2 regions of the Bacillus sp. EB106-06-01-XG163 genome follow, and region 2 is predicted to be linked to the other one. Evidence: riboswitches for the same ligand, from Rfam matches in the RefSeq annotation. Region 2 holds a riboswitch; the other holds the start of a gene.
What was found. A riboswitch is a leader RNA that binds a small molecule or an ion and turns the genes downstream of it on or off. The one in region 2 is predicted to bind glycine.
Positions count from the first base shown of each region.

Region 1: another riboswitch for glycine. It lies ahead of gcvT (glycine cleavage system aminomethyltransferase GcvT); the one in region 2 lies ahead of AC3WTF_RS17095 (amino acid permease).

Region 1 covers NZ_JBYTDS010000012.1:44,154-59,976, reverse strand. The annotation lists gene AC3WTF_RS14415 (YqhG family protein) at 1-688, opposite strand, end outside; gene AC3WTF_RS14410 (DEAD/DEAH box helicase) at 710-2,380, opposite strand; glycine riboswitch at 2,525-2,625, shown strand; gene gcvT (glycine cleavage system aminomethyltransferase GcvT) at 2,804-3,904, shown strand; gene gcvPA (aminomethyl-transferring glycine dehydrogenase subunit GcvPA) at 3,919-5,265, shown strand; gene gcvPB (aminomethyl-transferring glycine dehydrogenase subunit GcvPB) at 5,258-6,733, shown strand; gene AC3WTF_RS14390 (rhodanese-like domain-containing protein) at 6,786-7,166, opposite strand; gene AC3WTF_RS14385 (lipoate--protein ligase family protein) at 7,360-8,196, shown strand; gene mntR (transcriptional regulator MntR) at 8,296-8,724, shown strand; gene AC3WTF_RS14375 (patatin-like phospholipase family protein) at 8,839-9,714, shown strand; gene AC3WTF_RS14370 (SA1362 family protein) at 9,711-10,106, opposite strand; gene AC3WTF_RS14365 (DUF1385 domain-containing protein) at 10,141-11,097, opposite strand; gene AC3WTF_RS14360 (YqhR family membrane protein) at 11,319-11,849, shown strand; gene AC3WTF_RS14355 (M24 family metallopeptidase) at 11,981-13,042, shown strand; gene efp (elongation factor P) at 13,067-13,624, shown strand; gene AC3WTF_RS14345 (YqhV family protein) at 13,770-14,051, shown strand; gene spoIIIAA (stage III sporulation protein AA) at 14,129-15,052, shown strand; gene spoIIIAB (stage III sporulation protein SpoIIIAB) at 15,046-15,561, shown strand; gene spoIIIAC (stage III sporulation protein AC) at 15,584-15,790, shown strand; gene spoIIIAD (stage III sporulation protein AD) at 15,803-15,823, shown strand, end outside.
Region 2 covers NZ_JBYTDS010000017.1:8,451-24,273, reverse strand. The annotation lists gene AC3WTF_RS17110 (FAD binding domain-containing protein) at 1-715, shown strand, start outside; gene AC3WTF_RS17105 ((2Fe-2S)-binding protein) at 708-1,166, shown strand; gene fbp (fructose-1,6-bisphosphatase) at 1,206-3,131, opposite strand; glycine riboswitch at 3,430-3,510, shown strand; gene AC3WTF_RS17095 (amino acid permease) at 3,656-5,002, shown strand; gene AC3WTF_RS17090 (Fic family protein) at 5,142-6,374, shown strand; gene ahpF (alkyl hydroperoxide reductase subunit F) at 6,419-7,948, opposite strand; gene ahpC (alkyl hydroperoxide reductase subunit C) at 7,962-8,525, opposite strand; gene AC3WTF_RS17075 (VOC family protein) at 8,824-9,510, shown strand; gene AC3WTF_RS17070 (RDD family protein) at 9,547-10,002, opposite strand; gene AC3WTF_RS17065 (MFS transporter) at 10,072-11,238, opposite strand; gene AC3WTF_RS17060 (ArsR/SmtB family transcription factor) at 11,317-11,628, opposite strand; gene AC3WTF_RS17055 (DUF5391 family protein) at 11,771-12,190, shown strand; gene AC3WTF_RS17050 (outer membrane protein assembly factor BamB family protein) at 12,321-13,541, shown strand; gene AC3WTF_RS17045 (aldehyde dehydrogenase family protein) at 13,579-14,916, opposite strand; gene AC3WTF_RS17040 (TetR/AcrR family transcriptional regulator) at 15,058-15,823, shown strand, end outside.

The DNA.
Region 1 (15,823 bases), on a different contig from region 2:
CCTCAGGTTTTTCCTCTGTCTGCTCATAAAACTGATCGAGCAGCCTGAGGTCCTTTTTCCATCTGGCGATCGCGCTGTCAGCCCAGTCTGACGGCTCTTTGGCGGCAGCGTCTTTTAAGTAATGCTCCATTCTTTTAATTCCGCTTTCCGGCTTAATCATCGGCGATATGGTAAAGCAATAGTCTGATATTTGCGAGGTCAGCGGAAGCGGTGCAAGCTTCTGCTGAAACCCTTCTATAATTGTTCCAGATACAAGATGCAGGCCTAAAGACAAAAGTCTGTCTTTTTTCATGTCGGATTGGTATGAAATCACTACATTTAATCCAAGCCAGGGCTGAAGCGGCACTCTGGCTCCGGCTGATACAATTTTCTCATATATTCTTGTAAATCTCCCATTTTGTTTAACTGCTTGAAAGATTTGAAAGAGGCGCGGGGCTCCAAAGTAAATAAATTCGCCGTCCATATCCTCCGGAGCCGTTTCTTTATCAGTGATGAACGTGATCTTCATCGGGTTCGGTTCGCCGCCCGTTTTTTCACGCCAATGCCAATAAAACGGGCGGTTCATAATTTGTTTGTCCATCTCGACCGTCAACTGAACCGTCATAAAACCCGGCCCGTGTTCTGTAATCGGACAGTGGTTCGCTTCAAAAAAGCGCAGTAAAAATTCGTGAACCTCCTGCTGTCTCATGTCGCGCTTCCTCCTTTTAGATTAAGATCCTTTTTTTCTGGCGGGCTTTTCCGTACCGTACGACAGAAAAGAGGTGAGATTGTCCATTTTGATTCTCATTTCTTCCTCTGTCAGCGAATGGCATAAAATATCATGCAAATGGTCTTCAAAATTGCTCACTTTGATTTTTGTTAAGATGTCATCTAATTCTCCGACGACATTTTCAAATAAATGAATTTTGTCATACAGAAGTTTTAAGATATGCTCTTCCACCGTATGTTTTGTCGCCATATTGTAGATATGGACATCTCTTTCCTGACCGAGTCTGTGAATCCTTCCGATTCTTTGTTCAAGCCGCATCGGGTTCCACGGGAGGTCATAATTGATAATATGGTTGCAGAATTGCAGGTTGATCCCTTCGCCTCCGGCTTCTGTAGCGATCAGCACCTGCACTTTGCCGCGGAAGAGATCCTTCATCCAGTCTTTTTTTCCGCGTTTAAATCCGCCTCTGAACGGAACGGAGCTTATGCCGTTCTGCTGAAGGAACCATTGCAGGTAAATCTGTGTCGCCCTGTATTCAGTAAAAATAATGACTTTATCATTAATCTTTTGGATCAAGTCAACAACTTGAATCGCTTTTGAGTTTTGCGTGACTTGATTGATGCGGTCCATTAAATTAGCGATCGTCTGATCATCGAATGCGGGCGCTTGTTTGTCTTTTTGGTCAAGCATTTTTTTGAGCGTCATATACACGGCTTCCCTGCTTGAACAGCATTCTCTTTGCAGCGTCATAATGGAAAATGCGCTTGCGGGCTTTTCCGTGCCGTTTTTCAGTGCGACGATGTCATCGTAAAGCGCCTGTTCCGTCGGTGAAAAGGTGATCGGCACTGTTTCCACGTGGCGCTTCGTCCACGTAAGGCCGGTGTCGCTCCGCGTGTTGCGGATCATCACCTTATTGACGAGCTCTTTCAAATGCTCATGAGCGTCAATCCCGTCCTTCTGATTGAAGGTTTCTTGAAATCCGCTTTCGTTTCCTAAATGGCCGGGCTTTAACAGTGACACTAAATTGAAGATTTCTTCGATCCGGTTTTGAATCGGCGTTGCCGTCAAAAGCAGGCAGTATTTCTTCACAAGACTTCTCGCAAATTCATAATTTTTCGTTTTGCTGTTTTTGAGCTTGTGCGCCTCGTCAATAATGACGAGATCATACGGAATAGAAAGGACAATGTCTTTGTGAGGCGAGCGTTTGGCCGTATCAATAGAAGAAACGACGATATCGCACTGTTCCCACACATAGCTTTTCTTCTGTTCAACAGCGGGTATTAAAAACTTCTCCTGAAGTTCTTTCACCCACTGGGAAACGAGTGATGCCGGCACAAGAATCAGGATTTTTTTGGCCAGCCCGCGAATCATATATTCTTTTAAAATCAGGCCCGCTTCCACCGTTTTTCCGAGCCCCACTTCATCAGCCAAAATCGCCTTGCCGTTCATTTTTTCAACGACTTTCTGCGCGACCTCAAGCTGATGGGGAAGCGGAGTGAAATCGGGCAGGTATAAAGGAGCCCTCAATCCTTCAAATTCAGGAATGGCAAGGGTCTGCTGGACTTCAGCCGACAGTTTGTACATCTCCCAATTTGACCAGGGACCGTCCGTTTTCAGCCGCTCAGAAAACTCTCCCGGCCAGTTTGCATCAAATATGATCTCTGCTGTCATATGTAACAAAACCGCCTTTCTTTTAAAAAACTGATTTATCATAATTTTTGTTGCCGGACGTAAATGAGGGTGGTAGGATATAAGTAATGATTTCACTAAAAGATATTGCTTTAGTATGTCCATAAAATTGGTAAATATGAGCGAATGACAGCAAGGGGAGAGACTCGGACGAAAGATGGGCGTCCGGGCGCCGAAGGAGCAAACTGCGGAGTGAATCTCTCAGGCAAAAGAACTCTTGCTCGACGCAACTCTGGAGAGTGTCTGCACTTAGAAGCAGCAGACCACCAAAGGGGACGTCTTTATGATATGTTCATAAAGTAAACTTTCAGGTGCCGGGACAGAGAAACCTTCATTTTCATGAGGTGTTTCTCTGTCCTTTTTTATATGTTTTTACCATGCGCCAATGACTGAAGGGGGAAGATGATGCTGAAACGAACACCGCTTTATGACGTGTATAAAGAATACGGCGGAAAAACGATTGATTTTGGAGGATGGGAGCTGCCGGTTCAATTTTCTTCTATTAAAGAGGAGCATGAAGCCGTCCGCACAAAAGCGGGCCTGTTTGATGTGTCCCATATGGGGGAAGTTGAAGTATCCGGTAAAGACGCCCTGTCTTTTCTGCAAAAAATGATGACAAATGACGTTGCCGATTTAAAGCCGGGAAACGCGCTCTATACCGCCATGTGTTATCCTGACGGCGGTACGGTGGATGACTTGCTGATCTATCAGAAAAGCGAGAGCTGCTATCTGCTCGTGATTAACGCGTCTAATATTGAAAAAGACATCGCCTGGCTGACGGAACATGCGGAAGGCGATGTCACGCTGACGAATCAGTCTGACGGGATTTCACTGCTTGCTGTTCAGGGGCCGAATGCTCAGTCGGTTCTTACGAAGCTGACTGAATGTGATTTGTCCTCCTTAAAGCCGTTTACATTTATTGATGGGGCGGACGTTGCCGGACGACAAGTCCTGCTTTCAAGAACAGGCTATACCGGTGAAGACGGATTTGAGTTATATTGCCGCAATGAAGATGCGGTTCATCTATTTAAGGAGATACTTGCAGCGGGAGAGCATGAAGGCCTCGTTCCGTGCGGCCTCGGCGCCCGTGATACGCTGAGATTTGAAGCGAAGCTTGCTTTATACGGTCAGGAATTGACGAAAGATATTACACCGATTGAAGCCGGAATCGGATTTGCCGTGAAACACAAGAAAGATTCCGATTTTTTCGGGAAGTCTGTATTGCGCGAACAGAAAGAAAAAGGAGCCCCGCGAAAGCTGGTCGGACTTGAGATGATTGAAAAAGGGATTCCGAGACACGGGTACGCCGTGAAAAAAGACGGTGTTCCGATCGGTGAAGTCACGACAGGCACGCAATCTCCGACTTTAAAGAAAAATATCGGCCTTGCCTTAATCAAAACGGAATTCAGTGAAGTCGGAACGGAAGTAGAAGTGGAAATCCGTAAAAAAACGGTAAAAGCGAAGATTGTCCGAACACCGTTTTATAAACGTCCAAAACAGAGCTGAAAAAGGAGAGTCATATGAAGCATCGATATTTGCCCGCGACAGAACAGGATAAAAAAGAAATGCTGAAAGCCATCGGCGCAGAAACAATTGATGAACTGTTTGCCGATATTCCGGAAAATGTACGGTTTCAAAAAGACTACCAAATTAAAAAAGCAAAATCAGAAACAGAGCTGACGAGAGAGCTGACAAAGCTTGCGGCGAAAAATAAAGACGCTGTTACATATGCATCTTTTCTAGGCGCAGGAGTGTACGATCACTACCAGCCGGTTATCGTCGATCATGTGATATCCCGATCAGAGTTTTACACGGCATATACGCCTTACCAGCCTGAAATCTCACAAGGAGAGCTGCAGGCGATTTTTGAATTTCAAACGATGATCTGTGAATTAACGGGAATGGATATCGCAAACTCCTCTATGTACGACGGGGGAACGGCGCTGGCGGAAGCGGCGATGCTTGCGTCGGGACATACGAAAAAGAAAAAAATCGTTATTTCCGCAGCCGTTCATCCGGAATCGCGGGATGTTTTGAAAACATACGCAAAGGGCCAATATATTGAGGTTGTAGAGGTGCCTGCGAAAAACGGTGTCACAGATCTTGAAGCATTGGAACATGCCGTTTGTGATGAAACGGCCGCCGTGATCGTCCAGTATCCGAACTTCTTCGGACAAATCGAGCCGTTAAAGGACATTGAGCCGCTCGCACATAAAGGAAACAGCCAGCTGATTGTTTCTTCAAACCCGCTCGCGCTCGGTATTTTGAGACCGCCCGGGGCATACGGAGCTGATATCGTCGTCGGGGACGCGCAGCCTTTCGGCATACCTGCGGCGTTCGGCGGCCCGCACTGCGGCTATTTTGCAGTAACGAAAAAACTGATGAGAAAGGTGCCGGGCCGGCTTGTCGGCCAAACGGAGGATGAAAACGGGCGAAGAGGTTTTGTTCTCACTCTTCAGGCGCGCGAGCAGCATATCAGAAGAGACAAAGCCACGTCTAACATTTGTTCAAATCAGGCGCTGAATGCTTTAGCGGCTTCAGTCGCGATGACGGCGCTCGGAAAAAACGGCGTCAAAGACATGGCCCGCCAAAATATATTGAAAGCTGATTACGCGAGACGCCAAGCGGAAAAAGCAGGCTTGCACGTAGCATTTGACGGCCCGATATTTAATGAATTTGCCGTCAGGCTGAATCTTCCCGTCAAGGAAGCAAACCGACGGCTTCTGCAAGACGGCATAATCGGCGGATATGACTTAGGCCTTGCGTATCCGGAACTGAATCAGCATATGCTCATTGCCGTCACAGAGCTGAGAACAAAAGAAGAGATCGATTCGCTTATTGCGGGATTGGGGGATCAACATGAATAATCAAGATCAGGCGCTTATTTTTGAAATGTCCCGCGAAGGGCGTATCGGTTACAGCCTTCCGGAGCTTGATGTGCCGGAAACAGAGCTTGAAAGCCTTCTTCCCGGTGACTATATCCGCGATGAAGACGCAAAGCTGCCGGAAGTATCAGAGCTCGATATTATGCGGCATTATACCGCTCTTTCTAAGAGGAACCACGGAGTTGATTCAGGCTTTTATCCGCTCGGCTCCTGTACGATGAAATACAATCCGAAATTAAATGAAAAAATTGCCCGGATCGCAGGTTTTTCCGCTATTCATCCGCTTCAGGACGAGGACACGGTTCAGGGGGCGCTTGAGCTTTTATACGATTTAAGCGGACACTTGGAGGAGATTACGGGCATGGACGAGGTGACGCTGCAGCCTGCGGCGGGCGCTCACGGCGAATGGACCGGCCTGATGATGATCCGCGCCTATCACGAAGCGCGGGGAGACTTCGGACGGACGAAGGTGATTGTCCCTGATTCAGCCCACGGTACGAATCCGGCATCAGCCACGGTCGCCGGTTTTGAAACGATTACCGTCAAGTCAAATGAGCACGGGCTGGTTGACATTGAAGATTTGAAAAGAGCGGTAAACGAAGAAACAGCGGCGCTGATGCTGACGAATCCGAACACCCTCGGGTTATTTGAGGAAAACATTACGGAAATGGCTGAAATCGTCCATCAGGCCGGCGGAAAGCTTTATTATGACGGAGCGAATTTAAATGCCGTGTTAAGTAAAGCAAGACCGGGAGATATGGGATTTGACGTCGTTCACCTTAATCTGCATAAAACATTTACCGGGCCGCACGGCGGGGGAGGACCGGGCTCAGGTCCGGTCGGAGTGAAAAAAGAATTCATTCCATATCTGCCGAAACCCGTTCTCACGAAAAAAGAGGGGCGTTTGACTTTTGACTATGACCGGCCGCAGTCGATCGGGCGTGTAAAACCTTATTACGGCAACTTCGGCATTAATGTCAGAGCCTACACGTATATCCGGTCCATGGGGCCTGACGGCTTAAAAGCTGTGACCGAAAACGCGGTTTTAAATGCAAATTATATGATGAGAAGACTCGCGCCTTATTATGATCTCCCGTATGACCGTCATTGCAAGCATGAATTTGTGTTATCGGGAAGAAGGCAGAAAAAGCTCGGCGTACGAACGCTTGATATTGCCAAACGGCTTTTGGATTTCGGCTATCATCCGCCGACTGTGTATTTTCCTCTCAATGTTGAAGAAAGCATCATGATCGAACCGACGGAAACGGAATCAAAGGAAACGCTAGATGCGTTTATAGATGCCATGATTCAAATTGCGCGGGAAGCGGAGGAATCGCCTGAAATCGTTCAGGAAGCGCCGCATACAACAGTTGTCAAAAGAATGGATGAAACCAAGGCGGCAAGAAAGCCCGTTTTAAAATACGAACGTACACTTGACGGCATCCGCTGACACGGTGTAAAAAAAAGAGCTGTCCGTTTTATACGGAAGCTCTTTTTTATGATTAGTTTTTTGCTTTAATTTTTCCGCCCCATTTTTTAAATCCGCCTTTCAGGTTGTAAATATCTTTACAGCCGTGTTTGCGGAGCGTCTGTGCCGCGCGTCCGCTGCGGACATTGTTTTGGCAGTACAGATAAACGGGTTTATCAGGACGGATTTCACTTTTGCGCTGTTTCAGCTGTGACAGCGGAATGTTGCGCGCGCCGAGAATATGGCCGCCTTCAAATTCATTCGGTTCACGGACGTCAATCAGCTGCGCTTTTCTGTAGCCCGCGCGGAATTCCTCTTCCGTAAGTGTTTTCATTAAACGCTGCTGGTAAAAATACGACACGATCATATAAACGATAAACGCAGCAACAATAATTAAAGCAATCATATTAGACAATGCGATTCTACTCCTTTAACTTATAAAATCAAAACCCTGCTTCCTGAAAACAAGGCTTACCGGACGTTTTGGGACAAATACTATTATAGTAAAGCATGAAGCGATTGTCATCCTTAATGAAACGAAATATTTTTCATTTTCAAGGCAGTTTGTTAAACTGATTTTATTAAAACGATAAAGAAGGGTTCAGTGTATGGAAAAAGAAACATGGCGGTTTATTGACTCAGGGAATGAAAGCCCGGCATTTAACATGGCGCTGGATGAAGCGCTTTTATATTGGCACAGCCAAAAAAAAATTCCACCGGTGATCCGTTTTTACGGCTGGAATCCGGCAACTTTGTCTGTCGGGTATTTTCAAAATATTAAGAAGGAAATTAACTTTGATGCAGTACATAAACACGGCCTCGGGTTTGTCAGAAGACCGACAGGCGGACGGGGTGTTCTGCATGATAAAGAATTGACATACAGCGTAATCGTTTCAGAGGATCACCCGGAAATGCCGGCCACGGTGACAGAGGCGTACCGGGTGATTTCAGAAGGTATTCTGCAGGGATTCAGAAACCTTGGACTTGATGCCTGCTTTGCGATTCCGCGAACGGAGAAAGAAAAAGAAAGCTTGAAAAATCCGCGCTCGTCCGTCTGCTTTGATGCGCCTTCGTGGTATGAACTGGTCGTCGAAGGACGGAAAGTTGCCGGAAGCGCACAGACACGCCAAAAAGGCGTCATTCTTCAGCACGGTTCCATCCTGCTTGACATTGATGAGGATAAGCTGTTTGATCTGTTTTTATATCCGAGCGACAGAGTCCGTGAACGCATGCAGCGGAATTTCAAAAACAAAGCGGTAGCCATCAACGCCTTAGCGCCGAAACGGGTAACGATGGATGAGGCCAGAATCGCTTTTAAAGCCGGTTTTGAGGAAGGGCTGAACATACATCTTGAGCCCTACACACTCACGTCTGAAGAGCTTGCATTTGTCAATGAGCTGGCTGAGACGAAATACGCGTCCGATGAATGGAATTATAAGCGCTGATAAGGCTTGACAGACCGGAAGCATCCTTGTTTTTTCATGACCGTTAGTGTAAACTTGTAATGGTTTATAAAGTTAAGGTGCTTTTTGGGAGGGTTACTTATGACAACACCAAGTATGGAAGATTATATTGAACAGATTTATATGCTGATAGAAGAAAAAGGATATGCACGGGTTTCTGATATCGCGGAAGCTTTGGCAGTCCACCCCTCCTCTGTAACGAAAATGGTTCAAAAACTAGATAAAGACGAGTATTTGATTTATGAAAAATATCGCGGGCTCGTATTGACGTCAAAAGGCAAAAAGATCGGCAAACGGCTCGTATACAGACACGAATTGCTTGAGCAGTTTTTAAGAATCATTGGTGTTGATGAAGAGAAGATTTACAATGATGTTGAAGGAATCGAACATCATCTGAGCTGGAACAGCATTGACCGCATCGGCGACCTCGTTCAGTATTTTGAAGATGACGAAAGCCGGAAAAAAGAATTGAAATCCGTACAGAAAAAAACCGAAAATCCCGGTGAATAAAGGGCAGCCCGAAATGGGGCGCCCTTTTTTTAATGTCTTCATTCTTTGGTCTATTTCGCCCAGCCGTTTCTTAAAATAATAATACACCTTGAGATGGAAGGGAGAGGGCGCGCTATGCAGATTGACGGCGTATTTTCGGGCGGGGGGATAAAAGGGGTGGCGCTTGCCGGCGCTTATGAAGCGCTGGAAGAAAAGGGCTTTCGCTTTGAAAGGCTCGCCGGAACAAGCGCCGGCGCAATTATTGCCGCATTTATCGCTGCGGGCTATACGAGCAGAGAGGTTCATTCCATCATAGATGAGGTGGACGGAAGGCAATTGCTTGATCAGAGATACTCATTCCTCCCGCTGAAAATCCTGCGGTGGGTGTCGATATATTGGCGCCTCGGACTATACAGAGGCGATATGCTGGAAAAATGGATTGCGGATAAATTAAAAGCGAAGGGCATCATCGCGTTCGGCGATTTGAAAAAAGGCTCGCTCCGTCTCATCGCTTCAGATCTGACGAACGGAACGATGATCGTGCTTCCTGACGATCTTCCCCGCTACGGATTAAATCCGGAGATGTTCCCGGTTGCCAGAGCCGTCAGAATGAGCTGCAGCATTCCTTATTTTTTTGAACCGATAAAACTGAAGACAGAAAAAGGCAGCTCAACGGTTGTTGACGGCGGCGTGTTAAGCAATTTCCCGATTTGGCTGTATTCAAAAGAACGCAAACGGCCGGTCATCGGAATTTCGCTTTCGCCAAACGAAAAAGAGCGCCCGAAAAAATCAATCCGCAACGCTTTTGAGCTGTTCGGGGCTTTGTTTGAAACGATGAAAGACGCTCATGATGCCAGGCATATCGCGACAAAGTACGAACAGAATATTATTTTTATTCCGGTGGAACATGTGATGGCGACGGAGTTTCATCTCACACCGCAAAAAAAACTAGCTCTCATTGAGCTAGGAAAAAGCAGAACAGAGCAATTTTTGAAGCAATGGAGCTATTAAAAAAGCGCTCTGTTTTTCTTTTTATTCTTTTTGCCTTCTATGACGGTAAGCTGGGTCTGGCTTTTTTTCTTAAGAATCATCGGCTTCGGTCTGCTGCTGCTCGGCACGCTCCGCAAATGGCTGACCCGGCCTCTGTGTCCGGCGCGGTGCTTCGCTTTTTGCTCCTTCATTCGGAGCCGCGATTGTCTGGCCGCTTTTCTGAAAGCGGTTCCGTCACGGCCGGTGCGGCGGTTCAGGACCGTCCTCACGATAAAATAAATTATGATGCCTGCGATAATAACGGTGATCGCTCTTGAAATCATCTGCCCGGGGTTGGTTACCGCCGCATAAATGAAACCGAATGCGCCAAGCGCTATCAATACAGCAAAAAAAGGTTGTACACGATGATTCATAACTGCCCACCTCCAAAATAATAACGGTAACTGTTCAGATTACGTTGTGAGACGGTTTTTCGCTCTGTTCTGAAATGTCTTCCAGTCTGAGAAGCTCGTTAAAGCTTTCTATGGCAACCTCGACCTGGTCATCCGCCGGTTCCTTTGTCGTTAAAAGCTGCAGCCACAGGCCGGGATAACCGAGCACTTTCAAAACGGGGATATTCCGCACTCTGTTCGTCAGCTGGAGCACTTCAAAGGAGATGCCGAGAACGACCGGTATAAGCGCAATCCTGTCTAAAATCCGCACCCAAAGCGGATCTGTCGGAACGAGTAAATAGATGAACATGCCGACAATGATCGTAAATAAAATAAAGCTTGAACCGCAACGGTAATGAAGCCGTGACTGTTTCTGAACATTTTCTATTGTAATTGGCAAATTCTGTTCATAACAGTTTATGACCTTATGTTCGGCTCCATGATATTGAAACACTCTTTTAATTAACGGCGTCATTGATAAAAAATAAATGTAGCCGAGAAGCAGAATAAGCTTAAACAGACTTTCGATTCCGATCTGCGCGGCGTCTGAGGAAAATACGGGCCTTACAAGCTCCGCTAAGAAGACCGGGACGAGCGTAAAAACGAATTTGCTGAACAAAAACGACAGAACGCCGATCACCGCCAGGCTGAAAAACATCGATAAGCCCGAACCTTTCTTATCTTCCTGCTCCAGCTTTGCGTCATCTTGAGGATCAAGCCCGTAACGTTCGCTGGAAAAGTTTAAATGCTTTGTGCCGTTGGCGCTCGCCTCAATGATGGCGACGATTCCCCGCAAAAAAGGAATCTTTTTTAAAGCCGAAAGCTTGGCGTTCGGCACTCTCGGAAGCTTGAAAAAATCAATGCTTCCGTCATTCCTGCGGATGGCGGTAACATAATTTTTTCTGCCGCCGAACATGACCCCTTCAACGACAGCCTGCCCGCCGTAAGCAGGGGGCGTTTTTTGTTTGGACATTGTTTATCAACCTGCCTGTTTTTTTAGGATTTACTAACCATTTCCTTTCACTCTATTGTACAGGAAACCGCGGTAAACCTCTAGTTAGACAGCCGGAAAATCAATGCTTTTTCTACATGCAGTATACCCCGTTTCTTTAGATTTTACTCATTGAATGAAAATATGGCGCAGTTTTTTATGACTTTTCAATTTTGGGGCAGTCTATGACTGGAGGTGCCATGATGACAAGCGAAAAACATTCAGAACAGGAAGAAAAAAAGAAGCAGGATGATGATCAGCAGCCTGTTTCATTTACCGGCAGAATTTGCGGTATCGGATTTGCCGGCGGTGTATTTTGGAGTTTGATCGGCTATCTCGGGTATGTCTTTCATTTTTCAGAGATCAGCCCCAACATGATTCTTCAGCCGTTTATGATCGGAGAATGGAAAAAACAATGGCTCGGCACGATGGTCAGCATCGTTGTCATCGGATTCATTTCAATTGCCGGGGCGTTTATTTATTTCGTCTGCCTGAAGCGTTTTAAAACCATGTGGCCGGGGATGGTGTACGGCGTCATTTTATGGTGTGCGGTTTTTTTCTTATTCAATCCGATTTTCGAAGATGTGAAATCAGTCACTGAATTGAAATCAGATACAATCGTGACGACGCTTTGCCTTTACATTCTGTACGGTTTGTTTGTCGGCTACTCAATTTCCTTCAACTACAATGAACTTACGTCAGACAAGCTTGCAAGGGCGCTCGGCAACAAGTGAATAAGTGTATAATCCCTGTCCGGTATGGTAAAATGTTCACGAGAAGTGAACATTTTTTATGCTGAAAACCGGGCGGGGATGCTCCCGCGTTGTCAGGCGGCAGTCAAGAATCGGCGAGGAGGAGAAAGGGAATGAAACTTGAGAAATTGCGAAATCTTTTCGGTCAGCTGGATATAGACGGAATGTTGGTGACAAGCTCCGCCAATCTGCAGTATATGACGGGATTTACGGGTTCGTCAGGCCTTGCGGTCATATCGAAAGAACGTGCGGCATTTATCACGGATTTCCGTTACACCGAGCAGGCGAAGACGCAAGTGAAGGGTTTTGACATTATCAAGCACGGCGGAAGCTTAATCCAAACGGCTGCGGATACGATTCTTGAGTACGGCATTAAAAAACTCGGCTTCGAGCAAAACAGCATGACGTACGGAACATATGCATCCTACCAAGCGGTGCTGCAGGAAGCGGAGATGGTTCCCGTCGCGGATTCCGTTGAAAAGTTGCGCTTGATTAAGTCAAGTGAAGAGATTAAGATATTAGAGGAAGCTGCGAAGATTGCGGATGATGCGTTTGAACATATTCTGACGTTTATCAAACCGGGCATCTCAGAGATTTCAGTTGCAAACGAGCTTGAATTTTATATGAGACGTCAAGGAGCAGACGGCTCTTCCTTTGATATGATCGTCGCCTCGGGAGTCAGATCCAGCCTTCCCCACGGAGTGGCAAGCGGCAAATTGATTGAAAAGGGAGACTTGGTCACGCTCGATTTCGGCGCTTATTATAAAGGCTATTGTTCTGATATCACACGCACCGTCGCGGTCGGAGAGCCAAGTGATAAACTGAAAGAGATTTATCAGGTCGTATACGATGCCCAAGCGCTTGGTGTCCTGCATATTAAACCCGGCATGACGGGAAAAGAAGCGGACGCCCTGACGAGGGATCACATCACCGCAAAAGGCTACGGACAGTATTTCGGCCATTCGACAGGACACGGGTTTGGAATGGAAGTCCATGAATCACCGGGGCTGTCTTTCAGGTCATCGGCCGTTCTTGAGCCGGGCATGGCGGTAACGGTTGAGCCGGGCATATACATACCGGAAGTTGGGGGCGCAAGAATCGAAGATGATATCATCATCACTGACGACGGCAACCGGACAATTACGCATTCCCCTAAAGAATTAATTATTTTGTGATCGGAATATAGGAGGACATCAAACATGATTTCAGTTAACGATTTTCGTACAGGACTAACGATTGAAGTAGACGGCGGCATTTGGCGCGTCGTTGACTTCCAGCACGTAAAGCCGGGAAAAGGAGCGGCATTTGTCCGTTCTAAATTGCGTAACCTCCGCACGGGCGCTATTCAGGAGAAAACATTCCGTGCAGGTGAAAAAGTCGCGAAAGCTCAAATCGAAACAAAAACGATGCAGTATCTTTATGCCAACGGCGATCAGCACGTGTTCATGGATACAAGCTCATATGAACAGCTTGAATTGAACGAAAACCAAATCGAAGAAGAATTGAAATATCTTCTGGAAAATATGTCTGTGCACATCATGATGTATCAGTCTGAAACGCTCGGTATTGAACTGCCGAACACAGTTGAACTGAAAGTTGTTGAAACAGAGCCGGGAATTAAAGGCGACACGGCGTCAGGCGGCACAAAACCTGCCAAAACGGAAACAGGTCTTGTCGTAAACGTACCGTTTTTCGTGAACGAAGGCGATACGCTGGTTGTAAATACATCAGACGGCTCTTACGTGTCAAGAGCGTAGTCAAAGAAATTCGGAGTCTGCTCCTTTTACGGGGCAGGCTTTTTTTGCGTTCTGCCTGAATCTTTCTTCTATATGAAAATAGTGAGACTACTTCCGTCAGCTAGAGCATATAGTGTAACAAAATGCTTGAAGTTGGGGGATTGCAATGAAATTTTTGTTTGGTTCAATCAATTCTACTGTTTTAACGATGGCCGGTTTACGAGTTTTGTCCTCGCTCATTGAATTATCGGCCGCTATTATCATGCTTTTGACAAACGACATCAGAAAGGCGGTTGTGGTGAATAGTATTTTGGCAATCGTCGGCCCGCTGATCTTTATCATCACAATGACGATCGGCATTTATCAGATTGCCGGACAGCTCTCATATGCAAAATTAATATTGATTTTTGCGGGAGTGGTGCTGATTTTGGCCGGTGTGCATAAATAGAGGGCCGGGGTGTCATAAAGTCTGTCCCGGATCATACATTTTAAAGAAGCCAATCGGTAAAAAAGGAGGAGACTCTATTGAATGAGATTACAGAGGTTCTCCCTGAATTATTGAGAGATGCCATCTCCGCTGTGCCCGAAGAAGCGAGGCGGGATACAGAAGAAATCAGAATCCGCGTCGACAGGCCGGTTGAACTGATCCAAAAAGGACAACCTTTGTATTTGTCATATGTCTGTACGGCCGGCGACGCACAGCTGATCCTCAGCCGGCTCAGCAATTACAGTATGTACACGCTGGAAGAAGAGCTGAAAAAAGGATATATCACAATCAGAGGAGGCCACCGTGTGGGGCTGGCCGGAAGAGTCATCGTCGAAAACGGAGCCGTCAAAGGACTCCGGGATATTACTTCTTTTAATATCCGAATCGCCCGGGAGAAGCTGGGAATCGCAGAACCGCTCATTCCTTTCTTATGGAAAGAAAACTGGCTGAATACGCTGATCATCGGTCCTCCGCAAACGGGGAAAACGACCTTGCTTCGTGATTTGGCCCGGCTTTCCAGCACCGGATCAAAACGCATTCCCGCAAAAAAGACAGGTATCGTAGATGAACGTTCGGAAATTGCCGGCTGCCTGCGGGGCATTCCCCAGCACAGTTTCGGCCGCAGAATCGATGTCCTTGATGCCTGTCCGAAGGCGGAAGGGCTGATGATGATGATTCGCTCTATGAGTCCTGATGTCATAATTGTGGATGAAATCGGGAGAATGGAAGACTCACAAGCGCTGCTGGAGGCGCTCCATGCGGGCGTATCCGTTATCGTATCTGCGCACGGGTGGAATATGAAAGACTTGGTCAAGAGGCCGTCGCTGAAAATGCTTTGGGAGGAAAACGTGTTTGACCGGTATGTTGAACTGTCAAGGCGCCGCGGTCCGGGAACGATCAGCAGGATGTACGGAAAGGACGGGGAACCTGTTCCGCATGCTGAAAGCGTGATGACATGCTGAAGCTTTTGGGTGCCGTGTTTATTCTGACAGCGACGACTTGGACCGGATTTGAGATCGCCAAAATGTATATAGAAAGGCCGAGGCAGATCCGTCAGCTGCGCGCGGCGCTCCAATCGCTTGAAGCGGAAATCATGTTCGGGCATACACCGCTGCATATCGCCTCGGGACAAATTGCCGCACAGCTTTCCAAACCTGTATCGTTATTGTTTCAAGCTTTCAGCAGAAGGCTTGAGCAGGGAAGCGATTCCGCCAAAACGGCTTGGGAACAGAGCTTGAAACATAATTGGTCGTCCATGGCGATGAAAAAAAGCGAATATGATGTACTGAAGCAATTCGGAGAGACGCTCGGGCTCCATGACCGTGTTTCTCAGCAGAAACATATCAAGCTTGCGCTTACACATTTGGAAGCGGCGGAAGCGGATGCCGGACGGGCGCAGGCGAAAAATGAAAAAATGGTGAAAAGCTTAGGATTTTTAGCCGGACTGTTACTCATTCTTCTATTGATGTAAACATGAGGGGAGCAAACATAAAATGGGAGTCGACGTAAATGTCATTTTTCAAATCGCCGGAGTCGGTATCGTGGTTGCGTTTCTGCACACCATACTTGACCAAATGGGAAAAAAAGAATACGCCCAGTGGGTGACGCTGCTTGGCTTTATCTATATTTTATTTATGGTGGCGACGATTGTCGATGACCTGTTCAAAAAGATCAAAGCTGTGTTTCTATTCCAAGGATAGGGGGGCTTACAGATTGAGATTGTTCAAATTGTA
Region 2 (15,823 bases):
AGGAAGGCTGAATATCATCTATACGGATGCGGTGATAGATCTGAACGCGCTTCCGGAATTTCAAACCATCCGCTTTTATGAAAATGATTTGGTGATCGGAGCGGGCGTGTCATTAACGAAACTGGAGGAAGAAAATCCATTTCCGCTATTAAGTAAAACAGTCAGTGAAATAGCCGATCGGACGACTCGAAATAAGATCAGCCTGGGCGGAAACATTTGCGGGGGCATCTATTACCGTGAGGCCGTGCTGCCGTTGCTGATTTCTGATAGTTTGATAGGGATTGCAGGGAGAGCGGGGATTCATTACCGTCCCATAAATAAAGTATTTAACAAGGAAATACAGTTGCAAAAAGGTGATTTTTTATTTCATGTCGTTGTCGATCGAGCGTACGTTGACCTGCCATTTGTCAGTATCAAAAGAAGACAGCAGTGGAATGTCGGGTATCCATTGGTGACAGTCTGTGCGCTGAAAAAAGATGATGAGATCAGAATGGCCTTCAGCGGCGTATGTCCATTTCCGTTTCGTTCTGCTGAAATGGAGGCTGTGCTTAACGATAAAAACCGATCAGCAGAAGAAAGAGTGCGCAGGTCTTTACAGTATGTACCCAAACCCGTTCTTGATGACGCAGAAGGCTCAAGTGAATACCGAATATTTGTCTTGCAAAATACAATTTTAGATGCCTTACGGGAATTAGAAGGAGGTCCAAATGTCTGATCCTATTACGTTGAAAGTAAATGGCGAGGAAAGACAGATTACGGTCAGGCCGGCTGATACTTTGTTATTTGCTCTTCGTCTTCGTCTCGGATTAACTGGTGCAAAGCCGGGCTGCTTAAATGGGGATTGCGGCGCCTGTACGGTATTAACGGACGGGGTGCCGATGAAATCTTGCTTAATGCTTGCGGCAGAAGGGGAAGGAAAGGACATTACGACGATTGAAGGACTGATCAATACGCCGATTCAAAAGGCCTTTATTGAAAAATTCGCGTTTCAATGCGGTTATTGCACACCGGGTTTTCTCATGAATTGTCATGCTTTAGTGAATACTGAGCCGAATGCAAGTGATGACACGATAAAAAATTGGCTGGAGTCCAATATTTGCAGATGTACGGGTTATAGGGAGATTGAAGAAGCGGTAAAATCCGTTTTACATACAGGGAAACCGTAAAAAAAGAGCCCAGAGAATCATCCCTGAACTCCATATTCTTCACTTCATATACCGATACTCCCGCAGCTTCTCCAAAATCGCCACTTCTTTCATCAGTTCTTCACCGACGTTTGTTTCTTTCACTTTCTTCCGCTCCAGCTCTTTGTCGACTAATCGTTTCACTGTTAAGACGTCGGTTCCGGTGCTCAGCACTTCGGCCTTGGAGTTAAAGTGTTTATGGGCGACGAGCTGCATGCCGTAGGAGTTGTATAAGAGCGTGTAGCCGGCGATGCCTGTTGTGGATTGGTAGGCTTTGGAGAAGCCGCCGTCGATGACGATCATTTTTCCGTTTGCCTTGATCGGATCTTCGCCTTCGATTTCTTTTACCGGTGTATGGCCGTTGATGATATGGCCGTGATCCGGGTTGAGACCGAATTCCTTCAGGATGTTTCGGCAGGCTGCTTCGTCTTCGCGCAAATAGTAATACGGGTTTTTCTTTTCTTTATGCGTTTCCTTCTCTTTAATGAAGTATCGCTCAAAGGTTGTCATGGCGCGTTTTCCGAAGAGGGAAGAGTATTCGCCTGTCCATAAGTACCAAGTCATATCTGTCGCCAGATCATCGGTTTCTTCCGGATGGGCAAACGCTTCACGTAAGAACCGTTCAAATACATCGAGCAGCTCACGGCCCGCATAAGCTTTATCCTCTATCATCATCGTTTCCATGCTGCCGTTTTCATCGACGGGAATACAGCCGTGAATCAGCAGGTTGCCGTTATATTTTAAATAAAGGCTGCCTTTTTTCATCATAAAATTCATATGGCGGCCCAGCTTTTCGGAGTTCTGAACAGAGAACAGCAGCTTGTCCATGACTTCTGCTTCTTCTTCTAACAGCTCGTCAGGCTGTTTGGGATTCACCGTCGCAAAGCAGGTGTTTTCCAGTTGATATGTTTTTCCGTTCAGCGTGATTTCATTGCGGTCATAATCGATCTTTTCCAGTAACAGCCGTTCCTCCATATTAAAGTTCGGCCGTCTCTTAATAATCGGGCTCTCAAGCTTGAATTGGATCATCGCGATCGCCTGATGAATTTTTGTGATTTGTTTAATCTCATCTTCCGGTCTGTTTTCGTCCGCTTTCGGGCGGAAAGACGGGTTATCATCGTAATATTTTTCGGCAAGGTTCAATAGCGGTCTCAAATTGATGCCGTAAACGTCTTCAATAATATCCAGATTGTCATAGCGGGCACAGATGCGGATAATGTTTGCCAGGCATACTTTTGAGCCGGAATAAGCGCCTATCCAGAGAACATCATGATTCCCCCATTGAATATCCACTGAATGATAGTTGATCAGTTCTTCCATGATCTTATCCGGCTGCGGTCCGCGGTCATAAATATCGCCGACAACATGCAGATGGTCGACCACCAATCGCTGCGTGCTGTAGGCAAGGCCGGTGATCAGCTTATCGGCCTTGCCGAGCGCAATGATCTGTTCTATGATTTCGGAGTAGTATTGTTCTTTGTTGGCGGCTTGTTCTGTTTTGTACAGCAGCTCTTCAGAAATATAAGCAAATTGGGCGGGCAGTGCTTTGCGCAATTTGGAGCGGGTGTACTTGGAAGAACAATAAGAAACGAGCTTAATCATCCGGTGAATCGTTTCTTTATACCACTCGTTTAATGCCTCTTTCGTATCAAAGTCATGTTTGATCAGCTGCAGTTTGTCCTCAGGATAATAGACTAAAGCCGTCAGTTCATCAATTTCTCTATCGTAAATGACGCCGCTGAAAATATCGCGGATCTTCTCTTTTACCCTTCCTGAACCGTTCCGCAGCACGTGCTGGAATGCCTGATACTCCCCGTGCAGATCACTGACGAAATGCTCGGTTCCTTTCGGCAGGTTCAGTATCGCTTTCAGATTAATGATTTCCGTGACCACTTTTTCTTCACAATCGTATTTTTGTGCGAGCAGATCTAAATATTTCGTTTCCAATCTCGTCCATCCCCTTTTTATTTACGAGCAATTGTATGGTAAGGTGAATTTAAAGTATGACATAATGTTTATTTCATTAGACCTTATATGATAGTACCGCATAACGCCTTTTTGAGACAATGAAAACGGAAAATACGCGCTTCAGGCATCAAAAATTGGACCGGGATAACGCCGTGCAGCTCATCCCTCTATTGACAATGCATTCAACTTCCATTAAAATAAAAAGTTAGCTGATAGGTATTTCTATCAGAAACTCAATACGTAGCAGGCTATGATTGCTGTGGGTCGAACTACAGCAGGAGCGGCTTCTGGAGAGACCGCGGGTTTTCCGCGGCGCCGAAGGGTTCACAATCTCAGGCAAAAGGACAGAAGAGTACCGAATATGTATTTGTCATGCTGTTGATTGTCAGCGGCGCAGATATAATTTGATATTCTTATGACCATGAGATTGGAGGGCATCCAATCTCTTTTTTTATTGGCTTTTTTTGCTCGTCGTTCACTAGAGAGGTAAGGAGGAGTCAGATGTGGAGCAGCGAGAGCTAAAGAGGGACTTATCGAATCGGCACGTGCAGCTGATCGCCATTGGCGGCACGATCGGCACCGGATTGTTTTTAGGGTCCGGTAAGGCGATTCAGCTGGCGGGTCCTTCTATCATCTTTGCGTATTTTATTGTAGGTATTGCGCTTTTTTTCGTCATGCGGGCGCTGGGAGAACTGCTGTTATCTAAAGCGGGCTACCAATCATTAACGGATATTGCCGAGGCGTATTTAGGGCCGCGTGCAGCGTTTGTCACCGGCTGGACCTACTGGTTTTGCTGGATTATGACGGCTATGGCGGATGTGATCGCCGTCGGTGTGTATGTGAAATATTGGTTTGATATTCCGCAGTGGATTCCGGCACTTATCTGTTTGCTCATTTTATTAGGGCTTAATCTGTTAACGGTTAAGATTTTTGGAGAATTGGAGTTTTGGTTCGCCTTAATTAAGGTAGTCACGATTCTCGCGTTAATTGTCATCGGTGTCGTTCTGCTGGTGATTGGGTTCAAAACGCATACCGGAACGGTTTCAGCGGCGAATCTGTGGGAGCACGGCGGCTTGTTTCCGAACGGATTTTCAGGCTTTTTGCTTTCGTTCCAGATGGTGATCTTCGCCTATGTCGGTGTGGAATTAGTGGGTGTGTCGGCGGCGGAAACGTCAAATCCGAAAAAAAATATTCCGTCCGCTATCAATAAAATTCCATTGCGGATTTTATTTTTCTACGTCGGGGCATTGCTCATTCTTTTATGTATTAATCCGTGGATGCAGCTGAATGCGGCGGAAAGTCCTTTTGTAAAGACCTTCAGTCTGGTCGGCATTCCGTTAGCCGCGGGAATCATTAATTTTGTCGTATTAACGTCTGCCGCTTCTGCTTGTAACAGCGGGATGTTTTCAACAAGCCGGATTTTGTATAACTTAAGCAAAACGAAACAAGCGCCTGCAAGTTTTGCGAAGCTGAATAAAAATCATGTGCCGAGCCGCGCATTATGGATATCGGTTATTGTGCTGTCAGCTGGCGCTCTTTTAAGCAAATTGATACCGGAAGCGGCTTTTGGCATCGTGACCACCATCAGCGCGATTTGTTTCATTTGGGTGTGGGGCGTGATTCTTGTCTGTCATATCAGATACAGGAAAACCCGTCCGGACTTACACGCAAGCTCGTCTTTCAAGGCGCCGTTTGCGCCGTTTATCAATTACGCCGTGCTGGCGCTGTTTGCCGTCATTCTGGTGATTATGCTGTTTGCGGATGCAACGCGCCCGGCTTTGCTGCTGACGCCACTGTGGTTTATTGGATTATTTCTTATCTATCGGGCGAGAGGGAGAAAGACAGATTGAATTGCTTCAGACGGTGTACTGCCATGCAGTATGCCGTTTTTTGTTTTGATTGGAAAGCGAGAATATTTGTTAGGAATCAGGCTATAATGATTGTATAATTTAAAAAAGTGTATAATTTTAAATTAAGCGAGGTGATAATATGAAGTATGAGAAGTTATCTAAGCTTTTTTATAAAATGGATGCTGATTCATATGAGAAAGAATTTAAAAAGAGAACAAGCAGCTATGGCAGTTATTCAACATCATTAAACATACGGGGGTTCCGAAAAGGCCGACCCACGGACGATTCATTTGAGCTATTTTATGTGAATACACATAAACTCATGAAGCTGAATAATGAAGTGTTGTTAAACAGTTCCAAAATTTCATCCCTTATCAGTCAGCTCCCCGAATTTGCCGTCAAACCTTATTTTGATAAATTAATTATTAATGAAGCACAGAGTAATAATGAAATTGAAGGAATCCGCAGTACAAAAAAAGAATTGAAAGAGGCTCTTAAAGCGTTAGAACAATCCGAGCCCTCACATAAGCGGTTTGTCGGATTGATGAAAACATATCAATTTATAGACCGAATTCCGTCGTTTACAAGCATTCATGACTTTAGGGAATTATATGACGAGCTGGTCGCAGATGAAATCGGAACAGAAGATGCGCCGGATGGTGAGCTATTCAGAAAAGGCTATGTTGAAGTGAACGATGGGAACATGACCACCCATATCGGCGTTAATTCTGAACAAAAGATAACAGAAGCGCTTGAGGCTTTAATTGCTTATCTTCATGATGAAACACATCCCCAGCTGTATCGTTACATGACAGCTCATTACTACTATGAATACATTCATCCTTTTTATGACGGCAATGGAAGAACAGGACGCCTTATCGTTGGGAGTTATTTGTCCCGATACTTAGAAAAATATTCAGCCATCACTTTTTCTTACGCAGTTAATAAGAACAAAGATAAGTATTATAAGGCATTAGAGGAAATTCCCGCACCTTTAAACCGGGGAGAGCTGACTTTTTATTTAATGGATATGCTGGAGTTGCTTCTGTCAGGACAAAAAGGGATTATTGAGGATCTTGAATTTAATTTAATGAAACTGAAACGAATTAGGAACTATATTGATAGCGATCAATGGGCTGATTATAAAGATGAACGTGATATTTTTAATATCATTATCACGATTAATGTATTTGTAAATGATCAGGTTACGATGTCGGTGCAAGATTTAATGGAGCTCTCAAATAAATCGAGACATAAAATTAACAGAGTAATGGATTATTTAGAACAGCAAGGATTTGTTGAGCTGGTAAGCAGAAGGCCAAAATCTTATAAAATCAGCGAGGATTGTTTAGAGGAAATACTGCCTTCTTAATTAGTATATTTAAAAAAGCCGCCATTCATATGGCGGCTTTCACATTAATTCCGGATCAAATAATCAAATGCGCCTAAAGCGGCAGTTGCACCTGATCCCATGGAGATAATGATTTGGTTGTACGGGCCGTCTGTGCAGTCCCCTGCGGCAAATAGGCCGGGAACGCTTGTCGCGCCGCTCTTATCGACGATGATTTCGCCGATGCGGTTGCGTTCGACCGTTTCGTCTAACCATTCTGTATTAGGCACGAGGCCGATTTGGACGAATACACCTTGGAGTTCAACGTGTTTTTCTTCGCCTGTTTCACGGTCAACGAACGTAATACCGTTTACGTTTTGGTCGCCTGTGATTTCTTTCGTTTGTGCATTTTTGTGCACAGTGACGTTTGGCAGGCTGTAAAGACGTTTTTGCAGGACTTCGTCTGCTTTCAGTTCAGGCGCGAATTCCAGCACAGTCACGTGATTGACGATACCTGCAAGGTCAATCGCCGCTTCGATTCCGGAGTTTCCGCCGCCGATAACGGCTACGTCTTTGCCTTCAAACAATGGTCCGTCACAGTGCGGGCAGTAAGCGACACCTTTGTTTTTGAACTCTTGCTCACCAGGTACGTTGACATTGCGCCAGCGGGCACCTGTTGAAAGGATCACTGTTTTACTTTTCAGTACAGCGCCGTTTTCAAGTTCAAGTTCGAAGAGGTCTTTTTTCTCAAGGCGTTTCGCGCGCTGAAGGTTCATGACGTCAATATCATAATCTTTCACGTGCTCTTCAAGGCTTGCAGCGAGCTTCGGTCCTTCAGTCGCTTTGACGCTGATGAAGTTTTCGATGCTCATGGTGTCGAGTACCTGGCCGCCGAAGCGTTCAGCGACGACACCGGTGCGGATGCCTTTACGCGCCGTGTAGATCGCCGCGCTTGCGCCGGCAGGTCCGCCGCCGACAACAAGAACGTCAAACGGCTCTTTGTCGGCAAACTCAGACGCATCTGCGCCGCTGCCCATTTTTGCGAGAATCTCTTCGATGGTCATACGGCCGCTTCCGAAAGATTCACCGTTTAAGAATACAGTCGGAACAGCCATAATGTTTTTGCTTTCCACTTCTTCTTTGAATGCCGCGCCGTCAATCATTGTATGAGTGATATTCGGGTTGAGCACGCTCATCATGTTTAATGCTTGGACGACATCAGGGCAGTTGTGGCACGTCAGGCTGATATAAGACTCAAAGCGGTATTCTCCGCTAATGTTCTTAATCTGGTCAATGACCTTTTGATCAGCCTTAGGCGCTCTGCCGCTGACTTGAAGCAATGCCAGCACTAATGATGTAAATTCGTGGCCGAGAGGAACACCGGCGAATGTAACGCCTGTGTCTTCTCCGGTACGATTAACGCTGAAGCTCGGTGTTCTGTTTAATTCAGTTTTTTCAACTGAAATTTTAGATGACATGGAAGCCAGCTCGTCAACGAGAGCCAGCATGTCCTTAGAAGTGTCATCGTCACCGGCGCTTACTTTGAGAACAATGTCGTTCTCAATTAGCTGCATGTATTGATTTAATTGTGCTTTGATATTTGCATCAAGTACCAATGGAATGCACTCCTTAGATTTTACCTACCAAATCAAGGCTAGGTGTAAGTGTTTCGCCGCCTTCTTCCCATTTAGCCGGGCAGACTTCACCTGGGTTTTGACGAACGTATTGAGCTGCTTTTACTTTGTTTACAAGGTTGCTTGCGTCACGGCCGATACCGCCTGCATTGATTTCAACTGTTTGGATAACGCCATCAGGATCGATGATGAATGTTCCGCGGTCAGCAAGACCAGTTTCTTCGTCAAGAACGTCGAAGTTGCGGGAGATCGTTTGAGATGGGTCACCGATCATTGCGTAAGTGATTTTGCCGATTTTTTCAGAGCTGTCATGCCAGCCTTTGTGTACGAAGTGAGTATCTGTAGAAACAGAGTATACTTCAACACCTAATTCTTTCAGTGCAGCGTATTGTCCTTGAAGATCTTCAAGTTCAGTCGGGCAAACGAAAGAGAAATCCGCTGGATAGAAGCAGAAAACGCTCCATTGACCTTTCAAATCTTCGTTTGTTACATCGATGAATTCACCGTTTTTGAAAGCTTTTGCTTCGAATGGCAGTACTTCTTTTCCGATTAAAGACATAATATCTTCCTCCTGAAATGTGATTTGAAATATATTAAAAAGACAAAGCATTCACTTTATCTTTCAATAATAATTCTAATTATATATAGATTATTAAATAACATTTATTTTTTGTCAAGCTATATGGGGTATTATTTTCTGCTTTTTTTGCTTTAGACGTTTAAAATCGCCTGGTATAAGCGGTTTGGCGCTGTTTGTCATGTTTAGCGCCGGGCGAAAGGGGGATTCTCAATTGGTGAATCGAAACAGTAGGAATCAACCCTTCTATATGGCAGTATAAACCAAAGGGGGTATGATCATGCAAATAAATAACATTACTTTGTACAGTTGTGCGTTGGAGGAGACGAAACACTTCTATGAACGGGTGTTAGGTTTTCCTTTAATTGATGAGTCCGGTGATTCGTTTACCATCAAGGCGGGAGAAAGTGAGTTGAAATTCAGGCGCGCCGATTCTCACTCTCATCCGACGTATCATTTCGCGTTTAACATTCCGAATAATCGTTTTGATGAGGCGAAGGCGTGGATGAAGGATAAAGTTGTTTTTCAAACGGAAGATGGGGAGGATGAGGTGTATTTCTCTCATATTCAGGCGCGTTCCTTTTATTTCAAAGATCCGTCCAACAATCTGGCGGAATTCATCGCGAGAGAAACATCGCCGCCAAGCGCGGAACATTTTTCGATTGAGTCCGTTCTGAATATCGGCGAGGTGAATCTGACGGCTGCCGAAGTCGTATCAACCGGGAGAAAGCTGCAGCGTTTCGGCATTCCGGTGAGAAAGCATGCGCCTCTTAGGGAAAACGGGTTTCATTTTATGGGTGATTACAATGATGGGGCGTTTTTGCTTTTAGGGCCGAGCGGCCGCCGCTGGATTTTTTCTGATCAGCATGCGGAGTTCCATCCGCTGTCTGTCATTGTGAACGGGACGATCCGCATTGAGGCTGACGGAAAGGGCGGCATTGACATCAGGCGGGCACAGCCGTCATAAAAAAGCCCGGGCTCAAAAGGCCCGGACTTGAGGTCGTTATTTATAGACAACACGGGTGCTGCACATGATGTCGTGCAGCGTTTTTTTCTCTCCGAAGGCGCCCATGATGAAACCGATATAAAGAATGAGCTTAGATATGATATATGCGAAAGCGCGTCCGAAGGCCTGGCCGATGGAAATCCGTCCGCCATCCTCATTGACGACCTTAAGGCCGAGCAATGCTTTTCCCAGTGTCCCCTGCATCTTTGAGGCCGTGAGCAGGCTGAAATATAAGATACTGATCACAAAAGAGCTCGCAAGAATCGGGATGACGCCGAACACCAGAAAAGAGATGTTAAACTGATTTTCGGTCATGAAGGGGTCAGCCGCCGCAACGCCTGCCGCAAATAAAAAAGAGACCATAAATTGAATGATAAAAATCGGAATTCCTATGATGATTTGATCAATGACGTAAGCCAGAAACCGAATCCAAAATCCTGCCGGTCTTTCCATGTATCTTTTTCTCTCCCTTGCTTTAATCTGGAATATTATACGTAATCATTCCGGATTTTGCAACGGAGCTTAAGCTTCTGCGAGCAGCCTCTTTCCCAATGCCAAGCGTCCCATGATCAGCCCGAAAGCCAGAAGGGCAAACATGATGCCGCACCACATCAGCTGATGGATTCCCAAGTGTGAAATAAACCAGCCGCCCGCCGCCGTTCCGATGGTGATGCCGAGGTTGGAAAAAGAGACAAACAGGCTGTTGCCGAATTCGGGCGCCTCCTTTGCTTCCGCAGTAAGCCATGTCTGGCTGACAATGAGACCGCCGGAATGAACGGCGCCCCATACGAAGACAAGGACGGCCATCGGCGCGAAAGACGTCCCAAACCCGTATATGAGCAAGTAGGCGGCTGTATAAAGAAGCGGAAACAGGATGACGGTCTTTTTCATATTTTTGTATAACAAAGCGCCGAAGACGAAATTACCGGCTATCATAATCACTCCGAAGCTCATCAGCATAAAGCTGACCCATGTGCCGTTCATATGGGACACCCGTCCGAGGTACTCCGCAAAATAGCTGTAGACAGAAAACATGGCCGCAAAGAGACAGGTGACGGCAGCGATATTGAGCCACAAAGCCGGTTTGCGAAGGATGCCGAGCTGACTTCTGAAAGACATTTTTTCTGTGACCGGCATGGATGGCAAAAAGAGAAGAATGCCCGTGAATGCGATGAGACTGATGATAGCGCCGAATAAGAAGGCGGCTTCAAGGGATAGACGATCCGCCAGATAAGACGTGAAAGGCACGCCGAACGCAAAGCCGGCGGTGATGCCTGAAAAGACTTTCGTTACGGCTTTTCCGGATTGGCCGGCGGGGACAAGCCGGGCCGCGGCCGCAAGCGCTACAGAAAAGAACACCGGGTGGCATAAAGCCGGAATGATCCGAAACGCCAGCATGACACTGAAATGCGCCGTATACGCGTAGACCGCATTTGAAACGGCAAACATCAGCACCGCCAAAAGCAGAATGACTTTCCGGTTTATGCCTGAAGCAAGCAAGGTCAAAAACGGCCCCGACACAGCGACGATGAATGCGAAAATACTGACAAGCCACCCCGCTTTTGAAGCGGTAATTTGAAATCTGTCCGCCACTTGCGGAAGAACCCCGATGATGCCCATCTCGGTCGTAATAATCCCGAAAACCCCTAGGGCCAAAAATAGAATGAAGATGGAACTGCTTTTTTTCATTGTTATGTATACCTCCTTTTATAACTACATATACAGAAAAATAGATATGTTAGAACAAAAAAAGCCCTCCTTTCATGGTTATAGCTGGTGCTGAACATAGTCAGCAAAGGCTTTAATTTGTTTTTCATTCCTTCTGTAATAGGTCCACTTCCCGATTCGTTCAGATTCCAGCAGGCCGGCTTTTTGCATGGTCAGCAGGTAGCTGGAGATGACGGACTGCGCAAGCCCCGACTTTGCCTGAATATCACCGACGCAAATTCCGGTGCGGAAACTGAGGCCCTGCTCAAGATAAGGCCTTTCATCAAAATGGTCCTCCGGGTGTTTAAGCCATGTCATAATATCACTTCGTGTTTTGTTGGATAACGCTTTATGAATCAATATCGGTTCCATAACGTTTATTATATCTATTTTTCTGGATTTGTAAATTCGTTTTTGACAAAACATTCTCAAATTAAGTAAAAATCGTGCTAAAATATAACATATTATCAGATTACCGGTAAAAAAGCCGGGTTATTGTCAGGAGGATATTCACATGAATCAAAAGAAAAAAGGTGCGGTTGCGGTGACCTTGCTTTCCGCTCTGCTGTTTTGTTTATTGCCGGTCCTCGTCTCGCTTTCTCCGCTTGCGGAAACGGGGCCGAACGCGAATCGTTTTAATTCCGCGGGCATGTGGGCCGCCGTCGGCCAGATCTTTGTTATATATGCGGTCCCGCTCATTATATATATTCTCGGTATTCGTGTCATGAAAATCATCATGGCCGTTTTTTGCGGAATCGGGCTTATCATTTGCGCGGCTGTCTTGTTGGTGGCGTTATTGACCGCAATTTCCTTAGGGCAGGAGCTGTCTCTTTATTACGGCCTTCTCGTTTGGTCAGGCGCGGCTTTTATCGTCAATGTGGTATGGTATATTGCCGCGTTTCGATCATCCCCGAAGCATCAGCAGGCTATGTGACATTTGTTCTATAAATCTACCGAAAATACAAATATTTCATAGGTTAATTATGGTATGATCGAAGTGATATAGCAGCTTTTAATAGAAACGGGAGGAACTGACATTGAAAAAAAAGACAGCTTCATTGCGAATGAAAACATTGGCGGCCGGCGCTGCGGTTGCTGCGGCTTTATCTGTGGGAGCGGTTTCTGATCTGCCGGGGGCAAAATGGCTGCATCCGGCGGCTGCTCAAGCTGCGGAAACGGTATTTAAACAAAATCATGTGGCATCCGGTTTCTTGGCGGGACGGTATGACGCGCAGGCGATGTCTCCGACGATGTTCAACTGGTCAAGAGAAAGCCGGTTTACAAGCACTGCCGATGGCGCGTTAAAATGGGAAAAGAATGTTCCGGCCAATCCTCAAAACGGTGCGGGAGCCGCGGTTGACAGGGACGGCACCGTATTTATTCAATCAAAAGACGGGAAGCTGACGGCGTATCATCCGGACGGTACTGTGAAATGGGTGACGGAAAACCTCGGGACGACCTATACGCTGACTCCGATGCTCGGAACAAACGGTGTCATTTATCTTCCTTCTCACGATAAAAAACTATATTTCATCGACAAAGAAACCGGAAACATTTTAACATCGGTTCCGCTGAGCGGAGCGCCTAGTTCCGATGCGGCTATCGGCTCTGACGGCACGCTGTATGTGTCGACGCTGGATAACTATATCTATGCGATTAAACCGACGTCGCCTTCGACATGGACGCAAAAGTGGAAGTTTAAAACAAATGGCGTGGTCGGTTCCGCTCCCGTGTTAGCATCAAACGGAACGCTGTATACGGCAACGTACAATAATATCTTTTACGCGATCAATTCCGGAACGGGCCAAGTGAAATGGTCAAAAACGACGTCCAACGGGTTTAAAGGCTATCCGGTTATTGATAGAGACGGCACCGTTTACGCCGGAAACCAGGACGGCAACTTATACGCCTATACATCAACGGGTGCTGTAAAGTGGACGTTCCCGTTAAACGGTTTCTCCAGCTCTTCATTAGCGATCGACCATAACGGCAATGTGTATATCGGTTCCGGAAGCGGCGAGCTGTTTTCCATCAGCAAAACCGGTAATATGAACTGGTCTTTCTATACGGACGGGCCTGTGAGAACGGCGCCGCTGATTGATGCGGACGGCAATGTGTACTTCGGTTCTGACGATAAAAATGTCTATGCGGTTGACGCTGACGGTAATGAAAAATGGCGCTATCAAACAGACAGCAATGTCATTTCCTCCCCGGTTCTGGCTGAAGACGGCACGCTCTATGTCGGTACTTATACGAAACTGCTCGCATTCGGGGCAAAAAAATAATTAAAAAGAATCCGCGTCATCTGCGCGGATTCTTTTTTTATTTAGAGGCTTGAATAAATACGCCTTTTTCATGAGAGAATTCTTTAAAGCCGTACACACCGTGATATGAACCGATCCCGCTCGTATTGACACCGCCGAACGGAAGGTTGACGTCAGTGAAATGAACGACGACATCATTGACAGAAGCATTGCCGGACGTCGTATGCTGCAGCACATAATCGATCTGCTCCTGATTATGGCTGAATACATACAAGGCAAGCGGCTTGTCCCGTTCAGTGATGTAATCAACGGCTTCACTGATATCTTCGTAATTCATAATCGGCAGAATCGGTGCGAAGATTTCTTCCTGCATGATCTTCATATCAGGCGTGACGTTTGTCAGCACGGTCGGAGAAATCGTGCGGTCATGCGCATCGAATACGCCGCCGAACGCCGTCTTCGCCCCTTTTTCAATGGCGTCATCATACAGGGCTTTGACACGGTTAAAGTTGCGGTCGTTGACAATCTGCGTGAATTTGTTGCGGTCAACCGTATGATCATCCTCCATAAAACCTGTATTGACAATGGTTTGCAGGAGATCTGTAAAGGTGTTCTGCACTTCTTTCTTCATAAGGAGATAGTCAGGTGCGATACATGTTTGCCCCGCATTGACAAATTTGCCGACGGCGATTTTTTTCGCCGCGTCCATTAAATCATAGTCGCTGTCGATGATCGTCGGGCTTTTTCCGCCAAGCTCAAGCGTGACGGACGACAAGTGCTTCGCCGCTGCCGTCATGACGATTTTACCGACATTCGTGCTTCCGGTGAAGAAAATGTGGTCAAACGGCTGGTCGAGCAGTTCTGTGGCGACATCGACCTCACCTTCAAAAATGGCGACTTCTTCTTCGTGAAATGCCTCGCGAATAACTGTCGCGGCGATATGGCTCGTCTCCATTGTAAAATCGGACAGCTTCACAATCGCGCTGTTGCCGGCCGCAATGGCAGCTGCAAGCGGAGCCATCGTCAGCATAAACGGATAATTCCACGGGCCGAGAATTAAGGTAAGGCCTTTTGGCTCGTACATTAATACGCCGTCAGCGTCGGGACTGACGGATGAGCCGACGCGTTTCGGCGCCATCCAGGTGTCGAGATTGTTCATATTATCTTTAATCGCCTTAATCGTTCCCTGCGTTTCCGCTCTTTTCACCTCATGATAAGGCTTGCGGACGTCCCGTCTGATCGCCTCGATGATTTCTTCTTCATGTGCGGTGACGGCATCCAAGAAGCGCTGAAGCTTTTCTCTGCGCTGCCCGGCTGTTGAAGCACGCAGCGTTTTTTGATTTTTTTTCTGAAGCTCAAAGACGCGTTTGATGTCTGCTTTTATATGCTGATCCATCGGTCTTCCTCCTCTGGTTGCTTTTTTGTTTCTTCAGGGCCTATTATAATGTGATGTGTTTTTGCGGCAAAGACAGCGTAAACTCATCTATACGTTACCGTACAAATTGCGGTGATCTGTCTAATGAAAGGAGTGTCTCTTATGCCGGATTCTGTGACAACTGACATCAAACAAGCGCTTTTGGCCATGCTTGGAGAGCGGGATATCCGCCGTGTGACCATGAAGGACATCGCCGAACGGGCGCGTGTGAGCCGGGGGACACTGTACCTTTATTACGAAGATAAATATGCGATTTTAGAGGATATAGAGGAAGAAATGAAAGACGGGCTGAGCGAAGCGCTGTATGATTCGCTGAAGAATAAAGATGTGCTTCATTTACATGGCGGATGGCAAAAAGTGCATCCGACCCTGTCTTTTGTTGATCGGCATCGGGTGTTTTTTCAAACGATGATGGATCGCAATAAAATGCCCTATTTTCACTTTCATGCTTTTTTAAAAGATGTGTTCCGGCATGATGTGCTGCTGTCACCGGTCAATGCGGATTTCTCACCGACTGAACAGGATATGTACATTCATTACCGCGCTTTATACACGTATGCCATTGTGTTGTACTGGCTGAATGAGGAGCCCGGGGCATCCCCGGAAGCGATCAGCGGACAGGTGTGGGATTTGATTTCTCAAAAACGGTTTTACTGGCTGTTCGGCCGCCGGGTGCCGGAACAAGAAGAAAAAAAGCCCGCCGACCGCCGGGTGACAAGGACGAGGCAGGCCTTGCAAGAAGCCATGATCGGCTTAATGGCGGAAAAAAAAGAGTACGCGGCAATCACGATTTCCGATATTGCCCGTCAAAGCAACCTCCGCCGTGCCACTTTTTATGACCATTACGCCAACAAAGAAGCATTGCTGA